2 regions of the Burkholderia sola genome follow, and region 2 is predicted to be linked to the other one. Evidence: riboswitches for the same ligand, from Rfam matches in the RefSeq annotation. Region 2 holds a riboswitch; the other holds the start of a gene.
What was found. Region 2 has a riboswitch for thiamine pyrophosphate ahead of thiC (phosphomethylpyrimidine synthase ThiC). Riboswitches for the same ligand answer to the same signal wherever they lie in the genome.
Positions count from the first base shown of each region.

Region 1: another riboswitch for thiamine pyrophosphate. It lies ahead of KR541_RS01740 (FAD-dependent oxidoreductase); the one in region 2 lies ahead of thiC (phosphomethylpyrimidine synthase ThiC).

Region 1 is NZ_FR989675.1:365,857-377,563, reverse strand. Features, by position in the region: gene thiE (thiamine phosphate synthase) at 1-250, opposite strand, end outside; gene KR541_RS01750 (thiazole synthase) at 247-1,062, opposite strand; gene thiS (sulfur carrier protein ThiS) at 1,101-1,298, opposite strand; gene KR541_RS01740 (FAD-dependent oxidoreductase) at 1,331-2,467, opposite strand; TPP riboswitch at 2,693-2,816, opposite strand; gene KR541_RS01735 (ABC transporter ATP-binding protein/permease) at 3,087-4,856, shown strand; gene KR541_RS01730 (SDR family NAD(P)-dependent oxidoreductase) at 4,853-5,629, shown strand; gene KR541_RS01725 (MFS transporter) at 5,760-7,022, shown strand; gene KR541_RS01720 (D-amino acid dehydrogenase) at 7,048-8,331, shown strand; gene thpR (RNA 2',3'-cyclic phosphodiesterase) at 8,410-8,979, opposite strand; gene KR541_RS36900 (hypothetical protein) at 8,976-9,110, opposite strand; gene KR541_RS01710 (glutamate synthase subunit beta) at 9,280-10,746, opposite strand; gene KR541_RS01705 (glutamate synthase-related protein) at 10,832-11,707, opposite strand, start outside.
Region 2 is NZ_FR989675.1:1,221,890-1,233,596, reverse strand. Features, by position in the region: gene KR541_RS05745 (molybdopterin-dependent oxidoreductase) at 1-479, opposite strand, end outside; gene KR541_RS05740 (cytochrome b/b6 domain-containing protein) at 507-1,142, opposite strand; gene KR541_RS05735 (pentapeptide MXKDX repeat protein) at 1,219-1,473, opposite strand; TPP riboswitch at 1,744-1,860, shown strand; gene thiC (phosphomethylpyrimidine synthase ThiC) at 1,985-3,916, shown strand; gene KR541_RS05725 (glycine zipper 2TM domain-containing protein) at 4,149-4,361, shown strand; gene KR541_RS05720 (hypothetical protein) at 4,581-4,835, shown strand; gene KR541_RS05715 (DMT family transporter) at 4,988-5,914, shown strand; gene KR541_RS05710 (sensor domain-containing phosphodiesterase) at 6,412-7,692, shown strand; gene arfB (alternative ribosome rescue aminoacyl-tRNA hydrolase ArfB) at 7,748-8,152, opposite strand; gene KR541_RS05700 (AAA family ATPase) at 8,149-10,476, opposite strand; gene recB (exodeoxyribonuclease V subunit beta) at 10,473-11,707, opposite strand, start outside.

The DNA.
Region 1 (11,707 bases), 860 kb from region 2:
CGTCGAATTCGATCGCCACCGCGTCCGGCGACGCAGGCCGCGACACGGCCGACACGCGCGCCTGCGCGGCACGATCGCCGGCCGACACGATCAGCACGTCGCCATCGGCGGGCACGTCAGGCGCCGCCACGCAGAGCCGCCACGGCGCCGCGCCGTCCGGCCAGTCGCCGAGCCGCGCGCGAATCCGCTCGGCCGCTTCGGCCAGCTCGTCGGCCGGCGGCCAGAACGCATCGGCGAAACGCGCGCTCATGCGCCGCCCCCATCCTGGTGCCAGAACGGCATCCCGACGACCGGCGTGCTCGCGTGCGCGGTGTCGCGCGCATCCATCGGGCCGGCGAGATACGCGGCGCGGCCGGCCTCGACGCCCTGCGCGAACGCGCGCGCCATGATCTCCGGATGCGTGGCCTGCGACACGGCCGTGTTCAGCAGCACGCCGTCGAAGCCCCATTCCATCACCTGGCACGCGTGCGACGGCACGCCGAGCCCGGCGTCGACGATCAGCGGCACGTCCGGCAGCCGTTCGCGCAGCACGCGCAGCCCGTACGGATTCACGACGCCCTTGCCGGTGCCGATCGGCGCGCCCCACGGCATCAGCGCCTCGCAGCCGACGTCGAGCAGGCGCCGGCCGATCACGAGATCCTCGGTGCAGTACGGCAGCACCTTGAAGCCGTCCTTGACCAGTTGCGCGGCGGCCTCGATCAGCCCGACCGGGTCGGGCTGCAGCGTGTAGTCGTCGCCGATCAGTTCGAGCTTGATCCAGTCGGTATCGAATACCTCGCGCGCCATGTGCGCGGTCGTCACCGCTTCGGCGACGGTCTGACAGCCGGCCGTATTCGGCAGCAGCGGCACCGCGTGGCGCTTGAGCAGGTCGAAGAAGCCGGCTTCGGCGGTGCCGCCCGTCATCTGGCGGCGCAGCGCGACCGTCACCATCCCGGGACGCGACGCGGCGATCGAATCGGACAGCGACTGCAGCGACGGATAGCGCGACGTGCCGAGCAGCACGCGGCTGGCAAAGGTGACGCCGTACAGCGTCAATGCGTCGGCGGAGGAGTGGGACGTCATGTCGTTTTCCTGAAAGAGCGGGGACGAACCGGCGGCGCTCAGCCGCCCGCGACGGGGTGCACGACGTCGAGCTTGTCGCCCGCCGCGAGCGCGCGCGCCGCATGCTGCGTGCGCGCGACGAAGTTGCCGTTCAGCGCCACCGCGTACGGCGGACGCGCGCCGTACGCGGCCAGCGCGTCGGCCACGGTCGCGCCGTCGGGCAACGTCAGGGTCTGTTGATTGATCTGGATATCCATGAGGCTCGGTCGGATTCGGTCGGCGGCGCGCGTCAGGCCGGCTGGCGCGCGTCGTTGCGGTGATGAAGCAGCGTCGGCCAACGGGCGGCGTCGCGCCACGCGGCAAACGCGTCGGCGTCGCCGAGCTTGCCGCCGAGCGCGGCCTGCGCGAACGCGACGGCCGCGTGCGCGACTTCCGGCGCGATCATGAAGCCGTGCCGGTACAGGCCGTTGACGGCGAGCGTCGACGCGCCGTCCCAGATCACCGCCGGGCGATGATCGGGCAGCGTCGGCCGGCACTGCGCGTTGAGTTCGAGGATGCGCGCCTCGCCGAACGCCGGATGCACGGAGAACGCCGCGCTCAGCAGTTCGAGCGCGGAGCGCACGCTGACGGGCGACATGTCCTCGCCCTCCACCTCGGTCGCGCCGATCACATAGAGATCGTCCTGCTTCGGCGCGACGTACAGCGGGTAGCGCGGATGCAGCAGCCGCACGGGCCGGGTGAGCCCGATGCCGGGCGCGTGCACGCGCGCGACTTCGCCGCGGATGCCGCGCAGCGCCGGCAGCGCGGGTTTCGCGCCGAGCCCGCGGCAATCGATCGTGAAATGCGCGGCGGGCAGGTTCGCGTCGTCGACCGGCGTGTGCCAGTGCAGCGCGACGCCGCGTTCGGCGAGGCCCGCCGCGAGCGCGCGCAGCGCCTGGCGATTGTCGAGCTGGCCTTCGCGCGGCAGCAGCAGCCCGCGCGCGAAGCGGCCCGCGAGCGCGGGTTCGGCCGCGTCGACCTGCGCACCGGCCAGCGTCACGAAGCCGCCGTCGAACAAGTCGGCCGGCGCATTCGCGCGCACGCGCCGCTCGAACAACGGCGCCTCCGCGCGGTCCGCGTGATGCCAGACGACGAGCGTGCCGTGCTGCTGGAAGAAGACGGGTTCGGGCAGTTCCGCGAGCCACTGCGGCCAGCGCGCGAGCGACGCGGCGCCGAGCTCGGTGATCAGCAGCTCCGCGCTGGCGGCTTCCGCGAGCGGCGCGAGCATCGCGGCCGCGACCCACGCGGCCGACTGCTCGCCGTCCGGGCCGCCGCGCTCGTAGAGCGCGACGCGATGCCCGTTGCCGGCAAGGCGCCACGCGATCAGGCGGCCGACGAGACCGCCGCCGAGCACCGCGAAATCGGGCCGTGCATCGCGGACGTTCATCGCGCGCCCTCCGCGCGGTCACGCGCGACGAACGCCGACGCGCGCGCGCCGTTGCATGCGAACGCATGCGATATCGGGCCGGGGACCCTGCAAAAGACTGAAGATTGTGCGGCCATCATTCCTTCCGTAACGCGCAATGCGCGTACCCAAAAGGACGAAACCGGCAGCAAAGGCCGGCCGGGCGGGACTCGGGCGCTGACCATGTGGGATGGCGGCCAGCGCGGCCCGGCGGGATCAGAAACTTCCCTCGCCGGTATTACCCGGATCGGGTGCGAAGGGTCTTTCTCAGCCTCGCCGCGCTGCCCGGAACATCCGCCGGCCGCGCCACGAAGCACCCCTGTTTCGTCGTCGGCCATTAGACCATAAAAGCGGAAAGCGCCGCAAACTGTCCCCCTTGCGGCAATTTCGCCGGCGTGTCGCGCCGCTCTGGCACAATGCCCGCAGGCCGGCCGCGCGAGCGGCCGGTTGCCGCGTCACCGCCGGTTTTTAAGTGCCGTTTAAGACGCACGGGCGACCATCCGGACGCCCGCCGTCAGTCGGCGCCGCGCCCCGGCATGCCGTATCGCGGCGCGCGCCCGGTTTCGCCCGGCCCGCGCGCCGGCTCATCATCAGGAAGCACATGACCCAATCGATCGATCCCGTCCGCTCCGCCTCCGACGCGCCGCAGGACGAGCGCCCGGTATCCGCATGGAGCCTCATCAAGCCCTACTGGGTATCGTCCGAATGGAAAATCGCGTGGGGCCTGCTGGTCACGATCATCGCGATCAACCTCTGCGTGGTCTGGATCAACGTCCGGCTGAACAAATGGAACGCGCAGTTCTACAACGCGCTGCAGTCGAAGGACGTCCACGACTTCCCGAACCTGCTGATGCAGTTCTCCGCGCTCGCCTTTGCATTCATCATCCTCGCCGTGTACGGCCGCTACCTGCGGCAAATGCTCGGCTTCCGCTGGCGCCAGTGGCTCACCGACCGCTTCCTCGGCCAGTGGCTCGGCGATCGCGCGTTCTACCGGATCGAGCGTGACCGCCTCGCGGACAACCCCGACCAGCGGATCACCGACGACCTCCAGTCGTTCGCGACCACGACGCTCGCGCTGTCGCTCGACCTGCTGTCGACGGTCGTCACGCTCGTGTCGTTCATCACGATCCTGTGGTCGCTCGCCGGCGCGCTGACGTTCACGCTCGGCGCGACGCCGATCGCGATTCCCGGCTACATGGTGTGGGCGGCCGCGCTGTACGCGGTGGTCGGCTCGCTGATCATCCAGAAGGTCGGCCATCCGCTCGTGTCGATCAACTACCAGCAGCAGCGCGTCGAGGCCGATTTCCGCTTCGGGCTGATCCGCGTGCGCGAGAACGCCGAGCAGATCGCGTTCTACGACGGCGAGAAGACCGAGACCGGCAACGCGCAGACCCTCTTCATGCGCATCCGCGACAACTGGTGGCGCGTGATGAAGTACACGAAGCGGCTCACGTTCGTGCTGAGCTTCTACGGACAGATCGCGATCATCTTCCCGCTCGTCGTGGCCGCGCCGCGCTACTTTGCCGGTGCGTTCTCGTTCGGCGTGCTGATGCAGATCTCGTCCGCGTTCGGCACCGTCAGCGATTCGTTCTCGTGGTTCATCAACAGCTACTCGACCCTCGTCGAATGGCGCGCCACCGTCAACCGTCTGCGCGAATTCAAGCGCGTGATGGGCACGTCGCACCTGAAGGAAAGTCTGTCGCCCGCGACCGAGCACGGCGGCATCAACCTGCATTACGTCGACGCAGCGAAACTGTCCACGTCGTCGCTGAAGCTCGCGCTGCCGAACGGCAACGCGCTGGCGAACATCGGCGACGTCACGATCGAGCCCGGTTCGCGCTGGCTCGTGATCGGCAAGTCGGGTTCCGGCAAGAGCACGTTCATGCGCGCGCTCGCGGGCCTGTGGCCGTTCGGCGACGGCGCGATCGACGCGCCGGTCGGCGCGCGGATGATGTTCGTGCCGCAAACCAGCTATTTGCCGATCGGCACGCTGAAGGCCGCGCTCACCTATCCGGCGACGCCCGACGCGTTCAGCGACGAAGCGTGCCGCGATGCGCTGCGCGCGTGCCGCCTCGGGGATTACGTCGAGCGCCTCGACGAAACCGCGCACTGGACCCGCGTGCTGTCGCCGGGCGAACAGCAGCGCCTGGCCGGCGCGCGCGTGCTGCTGCACAAGCCCGACTTCCTGTTCCTCGACGAAGCGACCAGCGCGCTCGATGCCGACAACGAAGCGCGCCTCTATCACCTGTTCGCCGAACGGCTGCCGAAGGCCGCGATCGTCAGCATCGCGCACCGCGAATCGCTGGCCGCGTTCCATATCGGCACGATCAACGTCGAGCGCGTGAACGACGACGACAAGGTCGCTGCGTGAGCCCACGCGCCGCGCACCTCGTGCGGATTGCGCTGATCACCGGCGCAGGTGCGGGGATCGGCGCGGCGCTCGCGCGGCGGCTCGCGGCACCCGGCGTCGCGCTGGCGCTGCATGCGCGCGGCGCGGACGATGCGGCACGCGCACGGCTCGCCGACGTCGCACAAGCGTGCACGGCGGCCGGCGCGGAATGCCTGACGCTGACCGGCGATCTCGGCGAGCCGGGTATTGCCGCGACGCTCGTCGATGCCGTCGCCACCCGCTTCGGCCGGCTCGACCAGCTCGTCGCAAACGCCGGCTTCGCCGCGCGGCAATCCTTTTTCGATCTGTCCGCGGATGCGCTCGCGTCCGCGTTCGCGGTGATGCCTGGTGCGTTCTCCGCGCTCGCGGGCCGCGCGCGGCCGCTGCTCGAAGCGTCGGCCGCCCCGCGGATCGTCGCGGTCAGTTCGTTCGTCGCACACCGCTACCGCGCCGATGCGCCGTTCGCGGCGACCGCCGCCGCGAAGGCCGCGCTGGAATCGCTGGTGCGTAGCGCAGCCGCCGAATTCGCCGCGCCCGGCATCACCGTCAACGCGGTCGCACCGGGCTTCACGCGCAAGGACCACGGGCCGAGCGCCGGCAACGCCGCCGCGTGGGCGCAGGCCGAACAGGCGACGCCGCTCGGCCGCATCGCCGAACCCGACGACGTCGCCGCGCTGATCGCGTTCCTGCTGTCGGATGCGGCGCGGCAGATCACCGGCCAGGTCATCCACGTCGACGGCGGCCTGACGCTCTGACGCGTCTTTCCTCCTCCCCGCTTTCCCGCACGACCCTGCATCCGCCTTTTTGGCGCGCCGGAACGCGCCCGTAAAATAACCGCGACGCGACGCGGCAACGCGGGACGAGACAAGAGAGAGGGCGGCAAGCATGCAGGCATTCCAGTGGTTCAACGCATTGTCGACGCGCGAGCGCCGGACGCTGTACGCCGGATTCGGCGGCTATGCGGTCGATGCGTTCGACTTCATGATCTATTCGTTCCTGATTCCGACGCTGATCGCCAGCTGGGGCATGACGAAGAGCGAGGCCGGGATGATCGCGACCAGTTCGCTGATCTCGTCGGCGATCGGCGGCTGGGTCGCCGGCATCCTCGCCGACCGCTACGGCCGCGTGCGCGTGCTGCAGTGGACGATCGCGACGTTCGCGCTGTTCACGTGCCTGTCCGGCTTCACGCATTCGTTCTGGCAGCTCCTCGCCACGCGCACGCTGCAGGGTTTCGGCTTCGGCGGCGAATGGTCGGTCGTGACGATCATGATGGCCGAGACGATCCGCTCGCCCGAGCATCGCGCGAAGGCCGTCGGCACCGTGCAGAGCAGCTGGTCGTTCGGCTGGGGCGCGGCCGCGATCCTTTACTGGGCGTTCTTCGCACTGCTGCCCGAGCAGGTCGCGTGGCGCGCGTGCTTCTGGATCGGCATCGTGCCCGCGCTGTGGATCCTGTACATCCGCCGCAACGTCAGCGATCCCGACATCTACACGGCCACGCGCCGCGCGCGCGACGAAGGCCGTGTGTCGGGCCACTTCCTCGAAATCTTCTCGCCGCCGCACCTGCGCGCGACGCTGTTCGGCAGCGCGCTGTGCACCGGCATGCTCGGCGGCTACTACGCGATCACGACGTGGCTGCCCACCTATCTCAAAACCGTGCGTCACCTGTCGGTGTTCAACACGAGCGGCTATCTGGTCGTGCTGATCGTCGGCTCGTTCGTCGGCTACGTGGCCGGCGCGATCCTGTCCGACCGGCTCGGCCGCCGCGCGTCGTTCATCCTGTTCGCGATCGGGTCTTTCTCGCTCGGCATGGCGTACACGATGCTGCCGATCACCGATACCGCGATGCTGCTGCTCGGCTTTCCGCTCGGCATCGTCGTGCAAGGCATCTTCGCGGGCGTCGGCGCGTATCTGTCGGAGCTGTATCCGGGCGCGATCCGCGGCTCGGGCCAGGGCTTCTGCTACAACCTCGGCCGCGGGCTCGGCTCGTTCTTCCCGATCCTCGTCGGCGCGCTGTCGCAATCGATGTCGCTCGTGAAGGCGATCGGCCTCGTCGCGGGCGGCGGCTACCTGCTCGTGATCGTCGCGGCGCTCGTGCTGCCGGAAACGCGCGGCAAGTCGCTCGCCGACGATCCGGCCGTCGCGTCGTGAGCCACCGTTTCATCCCGGACACCGCATGCACGTGATCGTTCTCGGCGCCGGCGTGATCGGCGTCACCACCGCCTGGCACCTGCGCGAAGCAGGCTGCGACGTCACCGTGATCGAACGCGAGGCCGACGTCGCGCAAGCGACCAGCCTCGGCAACGCGGGCGTGATCGCACCCGGCTACGTGACGCCGTGGGCCGCGCCCGGGATGCCCGGCAAGATCCTCAAGTACCTGTTCAAGCCCGCGTCGCCGCTGATCTTCCGGCCGACGCTCGATGCCGCCCAGTGGCGCTGGATCGCGCGCTGGCTGCGCGAATGCGAGTTCGAGCGGTTCCGCGTGAACAAGCAGCGGATGCAGCGCATCGCGTATTACAGCCGCGCGTGCCTGCATGCGTTTCGCGAGCGCTATCCATTCGACTACGGCGCGAGCCGCGGTTACCTGCAACTGCTGCGCGGCGCGTTCGACGTCCAGATGGCGCAGCCCGCGCTGAAGGTGCTGCGCGATGCCGGCATCGCGTTTCGCGAACTGGACGCGGCCGGCTGCACCGCGATCGAGCCGGGCCTGCGCTGGGCCAGGCAGGCCCCCGTCGGCGGCATTTACCTGCCCGACGACGAAGCCGGCGACTGCGCGCGCTTCACCCGCGAACTGCGGACGCTGTGCGAGGCGAACGGCGTGACGTTCCGGTTCCGCACCGGCATTCGAGCGCTTGATGTCGCGGGCGGCAAGGTGCGCGGCGTGCGGGTCGACTCGCTCGAAGCAGGCGCGGCCGGTCAGCGCGATGCGCTGCTCGCTGCGGACGCGATCGTCGTCGCGCTCGGCGTCGACAGCGCCGGCCTGCTGCGACCGCACGGCATCGACGTGCCGCTGTATCCGGTGAAGGGCTACTCGGCCACGCTCGCGGTCGTCGACGACGAAAAGGCGCCGTGCGCCGCGCTGATGGACGAATCGCTGAAGACCGCGATCACGCGCTTCGGCCCGGCGCTGCGCGTCGCGGGCACCGCGGAGCTCGGCAACCGCCGCGCGACGCTGCGGCAGCAGGCGCTCGACACGCTGATGAAGGTGCTCGACGACTGGTTCCCGCATGCGGCCGACCGCGCGTCGGCGCGCTTCTGGGTCGGCCGCCGGCCGATGACGCCCGACGGGCCGCCGCTGCTCGGCGCGAGCGGGATCGAGGGTCTCTGGCTCAACGTCGGCCACGGCTCGACAGGCTGGGCAATGTCGATGGGGTCGGGAAAGGTGGTCGCGGATCTCGTCACCGGGCGCGTACCGGAGATCGATCTGGCCGGGCTGACGCTCGCGCGTTACGACCGGTAGTGCAGCCGGCGGGTCATGCCGTCGAAGCGATGCGCGGTCGCGACCGGCGGCATGGCGCGCGGTCGTCAGCGCGTGTCGCTACCGCGGCGGCGTCCGGCATTCGGCCGGGGCGATCGGCGCCGACATGATCGGCCGATGCGACACGCCCTCCTGCGACAGCCGGCTTTCGAACAACGTCAGCGCTTCGACGCGCACCTCGACAGGCCGCCCCGGCGCGCCGCCGTGCGCGGGCTGGCCGACCGCATCGTGCGGCAGGCGCGCGAGCGTCACGTGCGGCCGGAACGGCCGCCGGTCGGCCGGCACGCCGAGTTCCTGCATCAGCGCCGCCAGCCCCGCATTCAGCGCGACGCAAGCGGCATCGGAAGCGAGCTCCGCAACGATCAGCCGCGCGCGCGGCAGGCTCGGCCACCACGCGATCCGCTCGACCGGCAACGACGGCAGCGCATGCGCGGCGGCGAGCGCGGGCAGGTACGCGGCCAGCGCGTCGCACCGCTCCCGCTCGATTGCGCCGATGAACGCGAGCGTCATGTGCAGTTGCGCGGGCAGTGTGCGCCGCGCGCCACGGGTGACCGGCAACGCGTGCAGCGCGTCGCGCGATGCCGCATCGGGCATCAGCGCGACGAACGCACGGAGCCGGTCGCCGTTCATGACTCGCGCACCACCACGCGCACTTCGGCCACCGCATCGATCGACGCCGGACGCCGCGGCAGCGCGATCGGCGCGTCGCTCCACAACACGCCGTTGACGGCGTCGATCAGCCGATGCGCGAATGTTTCCATCCAGAGCCCCCGTAAATGAAATCCCCGATGTGATCAGATTAGGCGACATTAGGCGACGCTCGACGGAAATGACGGGGGCTGCGCCAGCACGCAGCCGCGCCGAGCATAAAAAAACCGGGCGCCCTCTCGGACGCCCGGCGTTCATCGAAACCCGCTCGCGCGATTCAGCTCAGCGCGGCAGTTCCGAATGCCCCATCAGGTATGCATCGACCGAGCGCGCGCACTGGCGGCCTTCGCGGATCGCCCACACCACGAGCGACTGGCCGCGACGCATGTCGCCTGCCGCGAACACCTTGTCGACCGACGTGTAGTATGAACGATCGCCTTCGGTCGCCGCGCGCGCATTGCCGCGCGCGTCCTTCGCGACGCCGAACGCGTCGAGCACCGGCGCGGCCGGTTGCGTGAAGCCCATCGCGAGCAGCACGAGATCGGCCTTCATCTCGAACTCGGAACCCGGCACTTCCTGCATCTTGCCGTCCTTCCACTCGACGCGCACCGCGATCAGCTTCTCGACCTTGCCGTTCTTGCCTTCGAGACGCTTCGTCGCGACCGCCCAGTCACGCTCGCAGCCTTCCTCGTGCGACGACGACGTGCGCAGCTTGATCGGCCAGTATGGCCACACGAGCGGCTTGTTTTCCTCTTCCGGCGGCTGCGGCAGCAGCTCGAACTGCGTGACCTGCTTCGCGCCGTGGCGATTCGACGTGCCGACGCAGTCCGAACCCGTATCGCCGCCACCGATCACGATCACGTGCTTGCCCTTCGCGAGCAGCTGGTCGACGAGCTTGTCGCCCGCGTTCACGCGGTTCTGCTGCGGCAGGAAGTCCATCGCGAAATGAACGCCCGCGAGCTCGCGGCCCGGCACCGGCAGGTCACGCGGCGTTTCCGAACCGCCGGCGATCACGACCGCGTCGAACTCTTCCTTCAGCGTGTCCGGCGAGATGGTTTCCTTCGCGAGGCTGCCGATCGACTCGGGCAGCGGCTCCTTGCCGATGAACACGCTGGTGCGGAACGTCACGCCTTCCGCTTCCATCTGGCGCATGCGGCGATCGATCAGCCACTTCTCGAGCTTGAAATCGGGAATCCCGTAACGCAGCAGGCCGCCGATACGGTCGTTCTTCTCGAACACCGTCACGTCGTGGCCCGCGCGCGCGAGCTGCTGCGCGGCGGCGAGGCCCGCGGGGCCCGAACCGACGACCGCGACCTTCTTGCCGGTCTTGTGCTCGGCCGGCAGCGGCTTCACCCAGCCTTCGCCCCAAGCCTTGTCGATGATCGCGTGCTCGATCGACTTGATGCCGACCGGGTCGTCGTTGATCCCAAGCGTGCACGCCGCCTCGCACGGCGCCGGGCAGATGCGGCCCGTGAACTCGGGGAAGTTGTTGGTCGAGTGCAGGACTTCGATCGCCTGCTGCCAGTCCTGGCGGTAAACGAGATCGTTGAAGTCCGGGATGATGTTGTTGACCGGGCAGCCGTTGTTGCAGAACGGGATGCCGCAATCCATGCAGCGCGCGCCCTGGACCTTCGCGTCCGCGTCAGTCAGCGCCGCGACGAATTCCTTGTAGTGCTTCACGCGCGTGAGCGGTGCTTCGTACGCCTCGTGGCGGCGTTCGAACTCCAGAAAACCGGTTGCCTTGCCCATAAGGTGCTCTTCTGTTCGATGTATCGGGTGGGGGAGCCGCGCGCGGCCGTCAGGCGCGCGCGGCATTCGCTATGTCGTTCGTCGCTCAGGCGGCCAGCACTTCCTTCGCCGCCTTCTTCGCACCGATCTCGCCCAGCGCGCGCTTGTATTCGTGCGGGAACACCTTCACGAACTGGCGGCGCGCCGCGTCCCAGTTTTCCAGCAGCGACTTCGCGCGCGGCGAACCCGTGAACTGGAAATGACGCTCGACGAGCCCCTTGAGCAGCGCTTCGTCCGTCGTGCCTTCGTGCCAGAGCGCGCGGTCGACCGTGCGCTCCTGTTCGGCCTGCTGCAGCACCGGCTCGAGCGCGACCATCGACTTGTTGCACTTGGCCGCGAACGTGCCTTCCGGATCGTAGATGTACGCGAGACCGCCCGACATGCCGGCCGCGAAGTTGCGCCCGGTCTCGCCAAGCACGACGACCGTGCCGCCCGTCATGTATTCGCAGCCGTGGTCGCCCGTGCCTTCGACGACCGCCGTCGCGCCCGAGTTGCGCACGCAGAAGCGCTCGCCGGCCACGCCGCGGAAGAAGGCTTCGCCTTCGATCGCGCCGTACATCACCGTGTTGCCGCAGATGATGTTTTCCTCGGACTTGCCGCGGAAGTCGTTGGTCGGGCGGATGATGATCCGGCCGCCCGACAGGCCCTTGCCGACGTAGTCGTTGCCGTCGCCGACGAGGTCGAGCGTCACGCCCTTCGCGAGGAACGCGCCGAAGCTCTGGCCGGCCGTGCCCTTCAGCTGGATGTGCACCGCGTCGTCGGCCAGGCCGTCGTGGCCGTGCTTCTTCGCGATCACGCCCGACAGCATCGCGCCGACCGTCCGGTTCACGTTGCGCACCGGCTGGATGAACGACACGTGCTCGCCGTTCTCGATCGCGGCCTTCGCCTTCTCGATCAGCACGTGGTCAAGCGCGCGCTCGAG
Region 2 (11,707 bases):
CCCCAGCGGCCGATCGCACTCCACCCTTCCACGCAGATGTGCCGCGTGATCTGTTCCGCGTGCGGCAGCGCATACAACTCGTCGAGCGTCCACACGCGCTTGCCGGTCACGCGGCCCGACAGCACCAGCCGGTACGTCGACGCGTCGACGTGCCGCACTTCGTCGATCCCGTAGTACGCGTTGAACGGAAACGGCCGCGTGATGTCGGCTTCGGTGTAGGTCGGCGCGAGCTGGTTCGGGTTGAACAGCCACGCCTGCACGCGATCGTTCATGCGCGACACTTTTTCGAGAAACGTGTTGACCGATGCGTCATCCTGCAGCGTGCAGCCGGTCAGCATCGCAAGGCCGCCGAGCGTCAGCACGCGCCGGTTGAAGAGCCGTCGCGACGGCATCTCGAGTTCGCGGCGCACGTCAAGCTCGAGCGACTTCCGGTCGAGCGTCCAGCGCGGCTCGCCGCGGGATTTTTCGGATTCCGACATGATGATTTCCTTCGCCCGCGAAGCGGGTCAGCGGCCGCGCAGCATCGCGAGCAGCGAGCGCGGCACCAGCAACGCCATCGCGACGTGAACGACGACGAATGCGACGAGCAGCGCCATCGCCCAGAAGTGAACGATGCGCGCGTTGTCGTAGCCGCCGAACAGCTCGCGCAGCAACGGGAATTGCACCGATTTCCAGATCGTGAGCCCGGACAGCACCAACAAGACGAGATCGACGATCGCGGTCAGGTACGCGGCACGCTGCACCGCGTTGTAGACGCTCAGGTCGTCGTGCGACAGCCGCCCGCCGAGCGCGGCGCGCACGTCGCGCCACACCGACGCGGGCGTCACGGGCAGCAGCTTGCGTGCGAAGCGCCCCGTCGCGATCGACATCGCGAGGTAGAACAGCCCGTTGCCGACCAGCAGCCACATCGCCGCGAAATGCCATTGCAGCGCGCCGCCGAGCCAGCCGCCGAGCGTGATGCCGTGCGCGAACGTGAACGACGGATAGATCGGCGACGCGTCGTAGATGCGCCAGCCGGACAGCGCCATCAGGATCGCCGCGAGCGCGTTGAGCCAGTGGCTCGCGCGCACCCACCGCGGATGGATCGTCGTCGGCGCGGGCGGCGGCACGCTCGCACGATCGGTGACAGGAACCGTTTGCATGATGATGACTCCCGGAATGAGGCGACGGGACGCGATGCGCGCCGATGACCGGCCGCCCGCGCCCCGCACGCATTCGTCAGTTCGACGGGCTCATGGCGTCCTTCTTCATCGCGTCGCCCTTCTTCATCGCGTCGTGGCCCATCGCATCCTTCTTCATCGCATGCTTCTTCATGCCGTCCTTCTTCATGCCGTCCTTCGCCATCGCGTCGTGGCCCATCGCGTCCTTCGACATCGACATGCCGTCCTTCGACATCGCATCGTTCTGCGCATGGGCGCCCGTTGCGATCGTGGCAAGTGCGGCGACGCAGGCGGCAAGGAATACGTTTTTCATGACATCTCTCCGATACATGGGTTTGGGAGCCGAATAGACGGAGGACGCCGCCGGAAATGACAGCGATGTCGAAAATTTTTTCGAAACGGGAAACAACGGACGGAAATGCTGCACTGCCCGCTCCTTCTGTTCCGGGCGCCACGGCGGATAGACGGCCGCGCCTGCTGCGGCGCACCGCGTCGGCGTCGGCGTCCGCGCCCCGCCCGCTGCCCGCCGACATCGGCTTCGGACCCGGTTGAAACCGCCGCCAAGCCGGTGTATCGTGTGCCCTTGCTAACGCGGGGGTCCTGCAATGCGTTCGGTCAAACAACCGGCATTGCGGGTGAGAAATACCCTTTGAACCTGATCTGGATAATGCCAGCGCAGGGAAGCGTACGGATTTCGCCGCCATCCTTCTGACGAAATCCGCCGCCTCACCAAGCCTCGTCTCCTGCTTAGCTCGAGCCCCACATTCGTCAAGGGCTCCGGGCAAGCGCCGACGCGCCTGCCCGGAGCCCGCACAGGAGATTGCATGAACGCCAATCCGAAGTTTCTGTCTGCCGACGCGCACGTCGACGCCGCTGCCGTCGCGCCGCTGCCCAATTCGCGAAAGGTTTATGTCACCGGCTCGCAGCCCGATATCCGCGTGCCGATGCGCGAGATCACGCAGGCCGACACGCCGACCGGCTTCGGCGGCGAGAAGAATCCGCCGATCTACGTGTACGACACGTCGGGCCCGTACACCGATCCGGACGCGAAGATCGACATCCGCGCGGGCCTGCCCGCACTGCGCCAGCGCTGGATCGAAGCACGCGGCGACACCGAGGTGCTCCCCGGCCTGTCGAGCCAGTACGGCCTCGAGCGCGCGGCCGATCCGGCCACGGCGGACCTGCGTTTCCCGGGCCTGCACCGCAACCCGCGCCGCGCGCAGCCCGGCAAGAACGTCACGCAAATGCACTACGCGCGCCAGGGCATCATCACGCCGGAAATGGAATACATCGCGATCCGCGAGAACCAGCGCCGCGCCGAATACATCGAGAGCCTGAAGTCGAGCGGCCCGAACGGCGCGAAGCTCGCCGCGATGATGGGCCGCCAGCACCCGGGCCAGGCGTTCGGCGCCGCGGCCTTCGGCGCGAACGCGCTGGCCGAGATCACGCCGGAATTCGTGCGCGACGAAATCGCACGCGGCCGCGCGATCATCCCCGCCAACATCAACCACCCGGAATCCGAGCCGATGATCATCGGCCGCAACTTCCTCGTGAAGATCAACGCGAATATCGGCAACTCGGCCGTCACGTCGTCGATCGGCGAGGAAGTCGACAAGATGACGTGGGCGATCCGCTGGGGCGGCGACACGGTGATGGACCTGTCGACCGGCAAGCACATCCATGAAACGCGCGAGTGGATCATCCGCAACAGCCCGGTGCCGATCGGCACGGTGCCGATCTACCAGGCGCTCGAAAAGGTCAACGGCAAGGCCGAGGACCTGACCTGGGAAATCTTCCGCGACACGCTGATCGAACAGGCCGAACAAGGCGTCGACTACTTCACGATCCACGCGGGCGTGCGCCTGCAGTACGTGCCGCTCACCGCGAACCGGATGACGGGCATCGTGTCGCGCGGCGGCTCGATCATGGCGAAGTGGTGCCTCGCGCATCACAAGGAAAGTTTCCTGTACGAACACTTCGAAGAGATCTGCGAGATCATGAAGGCGTACGACGTGAGCTTCTCGCTCGGCGACGGCCTGCGTCCCGGCTCGATCTACGACGCGAACGACGAAGCGCAGCTCGGCGAACTGAAGACGCTCGGCGAGCTCACGCAGATCGCGTGGAAGCACGACGTGCAGGTGATGATCGAAGGCCCCGGCCACGTGCCGATGCAGTTGATCAAGGAGAACATGGATCTCCAGCTCGACTGGTGCAAGGAAGCGCCGTTCTACACGCTCGGGCCGCTGACCACCGACATCGCGCCGGGTTACGACCACATCACGTCGGGCATCGGCGCCGCGATGATCGGCTGGTTCGGCACCGCGATGCTGTGCTACGTGACGCCGAAGGAACACCTCGGGCTGCCGAACAAGGACGACGTGAAGGAAGGGATCATCACGTACAAGCTCGCCGCGCACGCCGCCGACCTCGCCAAGGGTCACCCGGGCGCGCAGGTGCGCGACAACGCGCTGTCGAAGGCGCGCTTCGAGTTCCGCTGGGAAGACCAGTTCAACATCGGTCTCGATCCGGACAAGGCGCGCGAATTCCACGACGAAACGCTGCCGAAGGATTCGGCGAAGGTCGCACACTTCTGCTCGATGTGCGGCCCGCATTTCTGCTCGATGAAGATCACGCAGGACGTGCGCGAATTCGCGGCGCAGCAGGGCGTGTCGGAAACCGAGGCGCTGAAGAAAGGGATGGAGGTCAAGGCGGTCGAGTTCGTGAAGACGGGCGCCGAGATCTATCACCGTCAGTAAGCGCGCGCAGCGGGCCGCACCGGCCCCTCTGGCGATGCCTGAAGCCCGCTTTCGAGCGGGCTTTTTTGCGCATGCCGTGTGCCTGCCGGCGGACCCGAAACAATTGATTACGAAACCGCGGGAGCCTTAACAAGTCCTTACAGCAGCAGCGCGGGGCGGCGCGTAGATTGGGGACATGCGCGGCCGCCAGCCGGTCGTGCGCCTTCCGTTCACTACCACAAGGACAACGATCATGAACTCGATTCGGCGTTTTGGGGTATGCGCGCTCCTCGTCGCGACGGTGGCCAGCCTGTCGGCCTGCGATTCGATGTCGCGACGCCAGCGTGATACGGCAATCGGTGCGGGTGTCGGCGGCGTCGCCGGCGCGGCGATCGGCGGCAACGCGCTGTCGACGCTGGGCGGCGCGGCGGCCGGCGGCATCATCGGTAACCAGGTCGGCAAGTAACGAGTCCGACATCGGCCGGTTGGGCGTCGTCGCCCAGCCGCAGGCCGGCCGGTCCAACGGCGTTTCCGCGGTGCGGAAGCGCCGTTTTCGTATGTCCTGCCGGAACCGGCGCGGCCGCTGCGCCCGGAAATGATCGGTTACCGTTTTTCATGCCGTGTCATCGGTACTCGGCCTAAGCTACAAGCATCTGCCGATAGCCGGCTCCGCCGGAGACACATCATGAACAGGACCTTCGTCGCCGCGGCGCTTGCCTGCACGACGCTTGCCGGCTGCTATTACCCGTACGGCTATTATCCGGGCGGCTATTACACGGCGGCGCCGGTGCCGGTACAGCCCGCGCCCGTGTATGTCGAACCGGCCCCCGCCTACTACTATCCGGCGCCTGCGTATGCGCCGGCATGGGGCGGTTATTGGGGCCCGGCGCTGTCGCTCAATTTCGGCTTCGGCGGACGCGGCGGCTGGCGTCATCACTGATCCGACCGGCCGCGCCGCACGCGGTCGGCCGGCCGCCGCCCGGCGGCAAACCGGCGAAATTCCCGTTTCTTGTCGTTTCATCCGATCATGAAACGACGGTGCGGTCGCGCGGTGTAAGATTCCTCGCATCCCGTCCCCGCCCTCGCCGATCGATGTCGCCCAAGAACGCTTTCCTGCTGACCGTGCTAGCCGCCCTGTGGGGCGCATCCTTCCTGTTCATCCGGGTCGGCGTCGTCGATTTCGGCGTCGCGCCGCTGATGGCGCTGCGTGTGGGCATCGGCGCGCTGTTTCTCGCGGGCTTCGCGCTGACGCGCTTCAAACCCGCCGATCTCGGCGCCCGGCTGCGCCGTCATGCGTGGCCGCTGTTCGTCGTCGGCGCACTGAATTCGGGCATCCCGTTCTGCCTGTTCGCGTTCGCCGAACTGACGCTGTCGGCCGGGTTGACGTCGGTGATCAACGCGACGACGCCGCTGTGGGGCGCGCTCGTCGCTTACCTGTGGCTGAAGGACAAGCTGTCGCTGCCACGCGCGCTCGGCCTCGTGATCGGGTTTGCCGGCGTGCTCACGCTCGTGTGGAACCAGGTCGCGAACGCGCATGGCGACACGGGCGCCAGCGCGACCGTGCTCGCCGCGGCGGCCGCACTCGGCGCGACGCTGCTGTACGGCATCGCGGCCAACTATACGAAACGCAAGCTCAGCGGCGTCGATCCGCTCGTCAACGCAGCCGGCAGCATGATCGGCTCGACCGTGCTGCTGCTGCCGTTCGCGATCGCGACGTGGCCGGCCGCGCCGGTCGGCGTGCACGCATGGGGCGCGGTGCTCGCGCTCGGCGTCGCGTGCACCGGCATCGCGTATTTCATCTTCTTCTACCTGATCGCGCATGTGGGGCCCGCCCGCGCGATTACCGTCACGTTCGTGATTCCCGTGTTCGGGCTGCTGTGGGGCGCGCTGTTCCTCGGCGAACACGTGTCGGCCGTAATGATCGAAGGCTGCGTGATCGTGCTCGTCGGCACCGCGCTCGCCACCGGCGTGATCAAGCGGATTCCGGGCGTCCGACCGCGCGGCGGCGAGGCGACCTGACGATCGGCGCGCGGGGCGCGCACGGACCGCCGCCGGTCGCGCGGCGCTGCCGGTGGCGACGCGACGCGGGTTGGCCGATGCGCCACCGATCGCACCGCAGTGCGCGGGCATTCGTTTCATTCGTCTGACGGCGGCGGTTGGCCGCCGGAATTTCCCGTACCCGCCTGCGCATCGGGCGGCATCGACGCACGGTCATGCCGCCGCGCTGCCGGGATTGTCATCTCCGCCGTCACACGCTTCGTTTCGCGACGGTCATGCACCGGACGCATGCACGCGGCGCCAGTCGACGCACCGCTGCGCACGGGCGGAATCGCGGTGTACCGTTTGCGTCTGGAGTTACCCTGATACGCGCGCCGCGGCAATCCCGTTACACTCGGAAAACTTATCCGCAGAAGGCGTTTCGATGCCCCACGTTCTTTCGCGTCCGCCTGCGCATGCGGCTGCATCGGCGTGGCGGGGCGTCGGCGCCCCGCCGCCCGCTTCCGGGCACCGTTGACATGAAGCCCGCTCGCGACCTGTCGCTCGACGCCCTGCTCGAACGCCTCACGCCGACACCCCACGGCTGGCTCGCCACCTATCGCACCACGACACTGCGCAGCGTGTTCCAGCCCGTGCTGTCGATCACGCACAAGCGCGTCGTCGGCTACGAGGCGCTGCTGCGCGTCGTCGACGCGAACGGTGCGCTGGTGTCGCCCACCGCCCTGTTCGACAAGACGCGCGGCGACGCCGACGCGCTGCTGCTCGACCGGCTCGCGCGCTGCCTGCACACTGCCAACTTCGTCACGCAAGGCATCGGCGACGGCTGGCTGTTCCTGAACGTGACGCCCCGCGTGCTCGACACGGGCCTCGTGCAGCGCGAGTTCGTCGAGGCGCTGTGCCGGCATTTCGCACTGCCGCCGAACCGCATCGTGCTGGAAGTGATCGAACAGCCGGCGCGCGACGAAGCCGCGCTCGCCCGCACGATCGACATGATCCAGCATCGCGATTTCCTGATCGCGATCGACGATTTCGGCACCGGCTTCTCGAACTTCGACCGCGTGTGGCGGGCGCGGCCCGACATCGTGAAGCTCGACCGCTCGCTCGTCGAGCGTTCGACCGGCTCGGCCGACGATCGCCGCATCATGCATCACCTCGTGTCGATGCTGCACCAGGCCGGTGCGATGGTGCTGGCCGAAGGCGTCGAAAGCGACGACGCGCTGCAGGCGCTGATGGAAGCCGACATCGATTTCGTGCAGGGTTTCCAGTTCGGCCAGCCCGACGCATCGATCGCGCACGCGAGCGCGGCGGCGCCCGCGATGCTCGACGCCGCATGGCGGCGCTTCATCGCCCGCCGGCACACGCCGGTGGCCGCCGAGCAGCCGGGCTTCGACGCGATCGAACGGCTCGTGCTCAGTGGCGCGGCCGCGTTTTCGGCGAGCGGCAACCTGCAGGACGCCGCGCAACGCGTGTTCGCGGTGCCGGCCGCGCGTCGCGTGTTCGTGACGGACGAGACCGGCGAACAGTTCCTGCCGTCGATCGGCGCACCGCCCGACGACAGCCAGGCAAGCGTCACCCGTCTCGCCCCGCTATTCCCGGAGACCCACAGCAACTGGTCGCGCCGCCCGTATTTCCAGCGCGCGATCGCCGCCCCCGGCCGCGTCGCGCTGATGGGCCCGCACTTCTCGCTGACGGAAGGCCGCGACTGCTATACGGCCGCCGTCGCGATCCGCGCGCAGAGCCGGCTCGTCGTGTTCTGCGTCGACTTCGTGCTCGACAGCGCCGGAACCGTGATGCGGTAGCCGGCGCGCACGGCGGACGTTCGCTCGCCTGCGACAAGCACCGACCCTTCGTTCGTCAGTCGACCACCTTCCCGCGCCCCGACTTCACCACGCTGCGGCGCGACTTGTGCTCGAGCCGCCGCTCCTTCGACGCGCGCGTCGGCCGCGTCGCGACCCGGGCGCGCGGCGTGTACGCGACGCTGCCGATCAGCGCATCGAGACGAGCGAGCGCGGCCTCGCGATTCTTCTCCTGTGTCCGATATTCCTGCGACTTGATCACGACGATGCCGTCGCGCGTGATGCGCTGGTCGGACAGCGCGAGCAGCCGCTCCTTGAGGACCGGCGGCAGCGACGACGCGCGGATGTCGAAGCGCAGATGAATCGCGCTCGACACCTTGTTGACGTTCTGCCCGCCCGCGCCCTGCGCGCGCACGGCCGTCCATTCGACGTCGGCCGGATCGAGCGTGTAACGGATCATCATCGCGAAGCCTCCATGCGGCGCCGCGCGAGCGCCTCGTCGACGCGGGCAGCGAGCCCCGAATCGCGCTGCGTGCGCGTCGCGACCGCCTGCGCCAGCACGCGCCGCGGCCCGATCACCTGCACGCGCGTGCGCGCGCGCGTGACGGCCGTATAAACGAGCTCGCGCGTCAGCACCCGGCCGAACGACGCGGGCAGCACGAGCGCCGCTTCGTCGAATTCCGAGCCCTGCGACTTGTGCACCGTCAGCGCGAACGCCGTTTCGTGCGGCGGCAGCGCAGCCGGCGACACCGCGCGCGCGGAGCCGTCCGCGCGCCGGAACCACACGCGCAGCACGCCGTGCGCGTCGGGCAGCGCAATGCCGATGTCGCCGTTGAACAGCCCCAGCGCATAGTCGTTGCGCGTGACCATGATCGGCCGCCCGGTGAACCAGTGCGCGCCGACCGCGAGCGGCACGCGCGCCGCATGCCGCATGTGCGCGGCCACCAGCGCATTGACGTGTTCCGCGCCGCGCGAACCGCTGCGGGTCGCGCACAGGATCCGGAACCGGTTGAGCGCGTCGAACAGCGGCAGCGGATCGGGCGCCGGCGCGGCCAGCGCGTCGCGCAACGCGTCGAGGTAGGCGCCGAAGCGCCGTGCGAGCCGCTCGACCGTCGATGACGCCAGCGTGTCGCCCGCATCGTCGTGAAACGATGCGGCTGCCGATTCGTCGGCGGGCAGCGCATCGAGCGCCGCCTGCACGTCGCCGCGGCGGATCGCGAGCGACAGCCGCCCGATCGGCGAATCGAGCCCGAAGCGGTAATTGCGTTCGAGCCACACGACGCAGTCCGCGAGCGGCGCCGACGCCGGTGCGGGCGTGCCGGCGGACGCGGCAGCGGCTTCGCCGGTCAATGGCGATGCAGCCGCCATCGCCACTGCCGATGCAAGTGCCGCGTCGTCCGCGTCGAACGGCGGTAGCTCGACGGCGTCGAGCCATGCGAGGTCGTTGGCCTCGATCCAGGCCGGCGCATTGCTGTCTGGTGCGCCGGCATCGGCCGGTGCCGACTCGGTGGGCTGTGGCGGCGCGATGTCGGCCGTCGACGACACTTCGTCATCCTGCGGTTCGTCGTCGAAGAGCGACGCCTGTCGCGCATCGACTTTCGACGACCGAGGCGCCGATCTGCGTGAAACGGGAGCAGACGCCGATGGCGACGCCGGAGCACGTGCGGAAGCAGGAACCGGATGCGCGGCCGAAATCGCCGCCGCCGGCGCAGCTTCGTCCGGCATCGGCAACGCCGCGACGAACGCCGCCTCGTCGATACCCAGCGCGTGCGCGATGCGCGTGCGCGCCGCGGCGGTGAACGCCGGCCGCGCGCTCAGCTCCGCGAACACGGCGCCGGCCTCGACCGCGGCCAGTTGATCCTTGTCGCCCAGCAACACGAGCCGCGCGCCCGGCGCGAGCGCGTCGAGCAGATGCGCGGCGAGCGCGACGTCGATCATCGACGCCTCATCGACGACGATCAGATCGTACGGCAGAGGATTGTCGCGATGATGCCGGAAACCGGCCGCCCCGCCGCCGCCCAGCAGCCGATGCAGCGTGTACGACGTGTCGGGCAGGCGCGCCGCGAGCTCGGGCGGCAGATCGCCTGCGCGCGCGTGCAGCGCCTCCTGCATCCGCTGCGCGGCCTTGCCGGTCGGTGCGGCCAGCGCGATGCGCAGCCCCGGATGGGCGTCGAGCAGACAGGCCAGCACGCCGACGACGGTCGTCGTCTTGCCCGTGCCCGGCCCGCCGCTGACGATCGTCACGCGGCCCGTCAGCGCGACGATCGCCGCCACGCGCTGCCAGTCGACTTCGCCCGTAGCCGGCCCGAAGTAACGGGCGAGACTGTCGCGCAAGCGGTCGGGCGACAGGCCTTCGTCCGGCGCGGCGACACCGGCCTGCGCGACGAGCGCATCGGCGAGCCGCCGTTCGTAATCGAAATAGCGCGACAGGTACAGGTGATCGAGCCGATCGACGATCAGCGGCCGCTCGTCGCCGCGCGCGAGCGTGCCGAACGCGACCACGCCGCTCGCGGCGAGCGCGGCGCGCACTTCGTCGAGCGGTGCTTCGTAGCGCTGCGCGAGCGCGCCAAGCGCGACGCACACGTGGCCGCCGGCGGTCGCGCGGCTCGTCGCGAACGCGGCGCGCGCCGCCCAGCGCGCCGACGCGGACGGCGCACCGGCTCGCCGCGCGAGGTCGCCGATGCGGCGCGCAAAGCCCTCCGCGAGCGCGATGCCGAAATCGGCCGGCTCGGGCAGCCGCGCGACGAGGCCGCCGGTGAATTCGAGCATGTCGTCGGACGCGGTCATGCGCGGCCCCCTTCCATCATCCGGTCGAGTGCGTCGACGAGCGCACGGGCGGGCCGCCGCGCATGCACGCCGGCCGGCTCGCCGCCGCTGCGCCAGCCGGGCCGCACGCCGCGCACGAACAGGTACAGGTAGCCCGCGATGTGCGTGTCGTAGTCGTAATCGGGCAGCCGGCCGCGCAGGTAACGATGCAGCGCGACCGTATAGAGCAGCGCCTGAAGGTGATACGCGTGATCGGCCATCGCGACGTCGAGCGCGCGCGGGCCATAGGCATCCGGCGTCGTGCCGAGGTGGTTCGACTTCCAGTCGACGATCCAGAAACGGCCGTCGTGTTCGACGATCATGTCGATGAAACCCTTGATGAAACCGGCGAGCGTACCCGCCTCCAGTGCAACGTCCGGATAGCCGTGCGCGACCAGCAGCCGGCGCAGCGCCAGCAGGTCGAGCGACGGCGCCGGAAACAGGAAGCCCATTTCGTCGAGCCGCTTCGCCGGATCGAGATCGACGAGCCGCATGCCCGGCACGAGCTCGGTGTGCACGACGTCGTCGACCAACTGCACCATCATCGCCGGCAGGCGCGTCGCAAGCGCCGGCCCGGCCTCCACCGGCCGGTCGTGCAGCGCGCCGAGCGCGGCCTTGTGCCACGTTTCGGGCGCCGTGAACCGGCTGAGCTCGAACAGGCGGTGCAGGCATTCGCCGGCCGCCGCGCCGCGCGGGAACGCGAGGATGTCGTCGTCCGGCGGGTCGGCCGCGACCATATCGGCCAGCATCGGTTCGCCGTCCGGCGTCACCGCGGCCAGCGCATCGTGATCGGGCCGCAGTTCGTCGTCGGGCACGGCCGCGACGCCCGCCTCCTCGCGCGCCATCGACGCGGTCAGCGAGCTGAAGCTCGCCATTCGCCACGCATCGCGCAGCACGCGCGTCGCATGACGCGCCGCGAGCGTCTGCGACGCGTCGTGCCCGGCCGCGAGACGCTCGCGGCGCGCAGGCACGGGCAACGGCGCGACGCTCACGGGGCCGCCCGCAAGCGCGCGCCACGCCGCATCGAGCGCGGCTTCGTCGGGCGGCTCGTCGAGCCACGCATCGAACGCAAGGCCGGCGCCCGCGACGAGCCAGTTGAGCACGCTACGCCGCGCTTCGCGCGTCGAGCGCGACGACAGGTAGGGCCCGGCCACGACATAGCAGCGATACACCGCACGCGTGAGCGCCACGTAGACGAGCCGCGCGCGCTCCG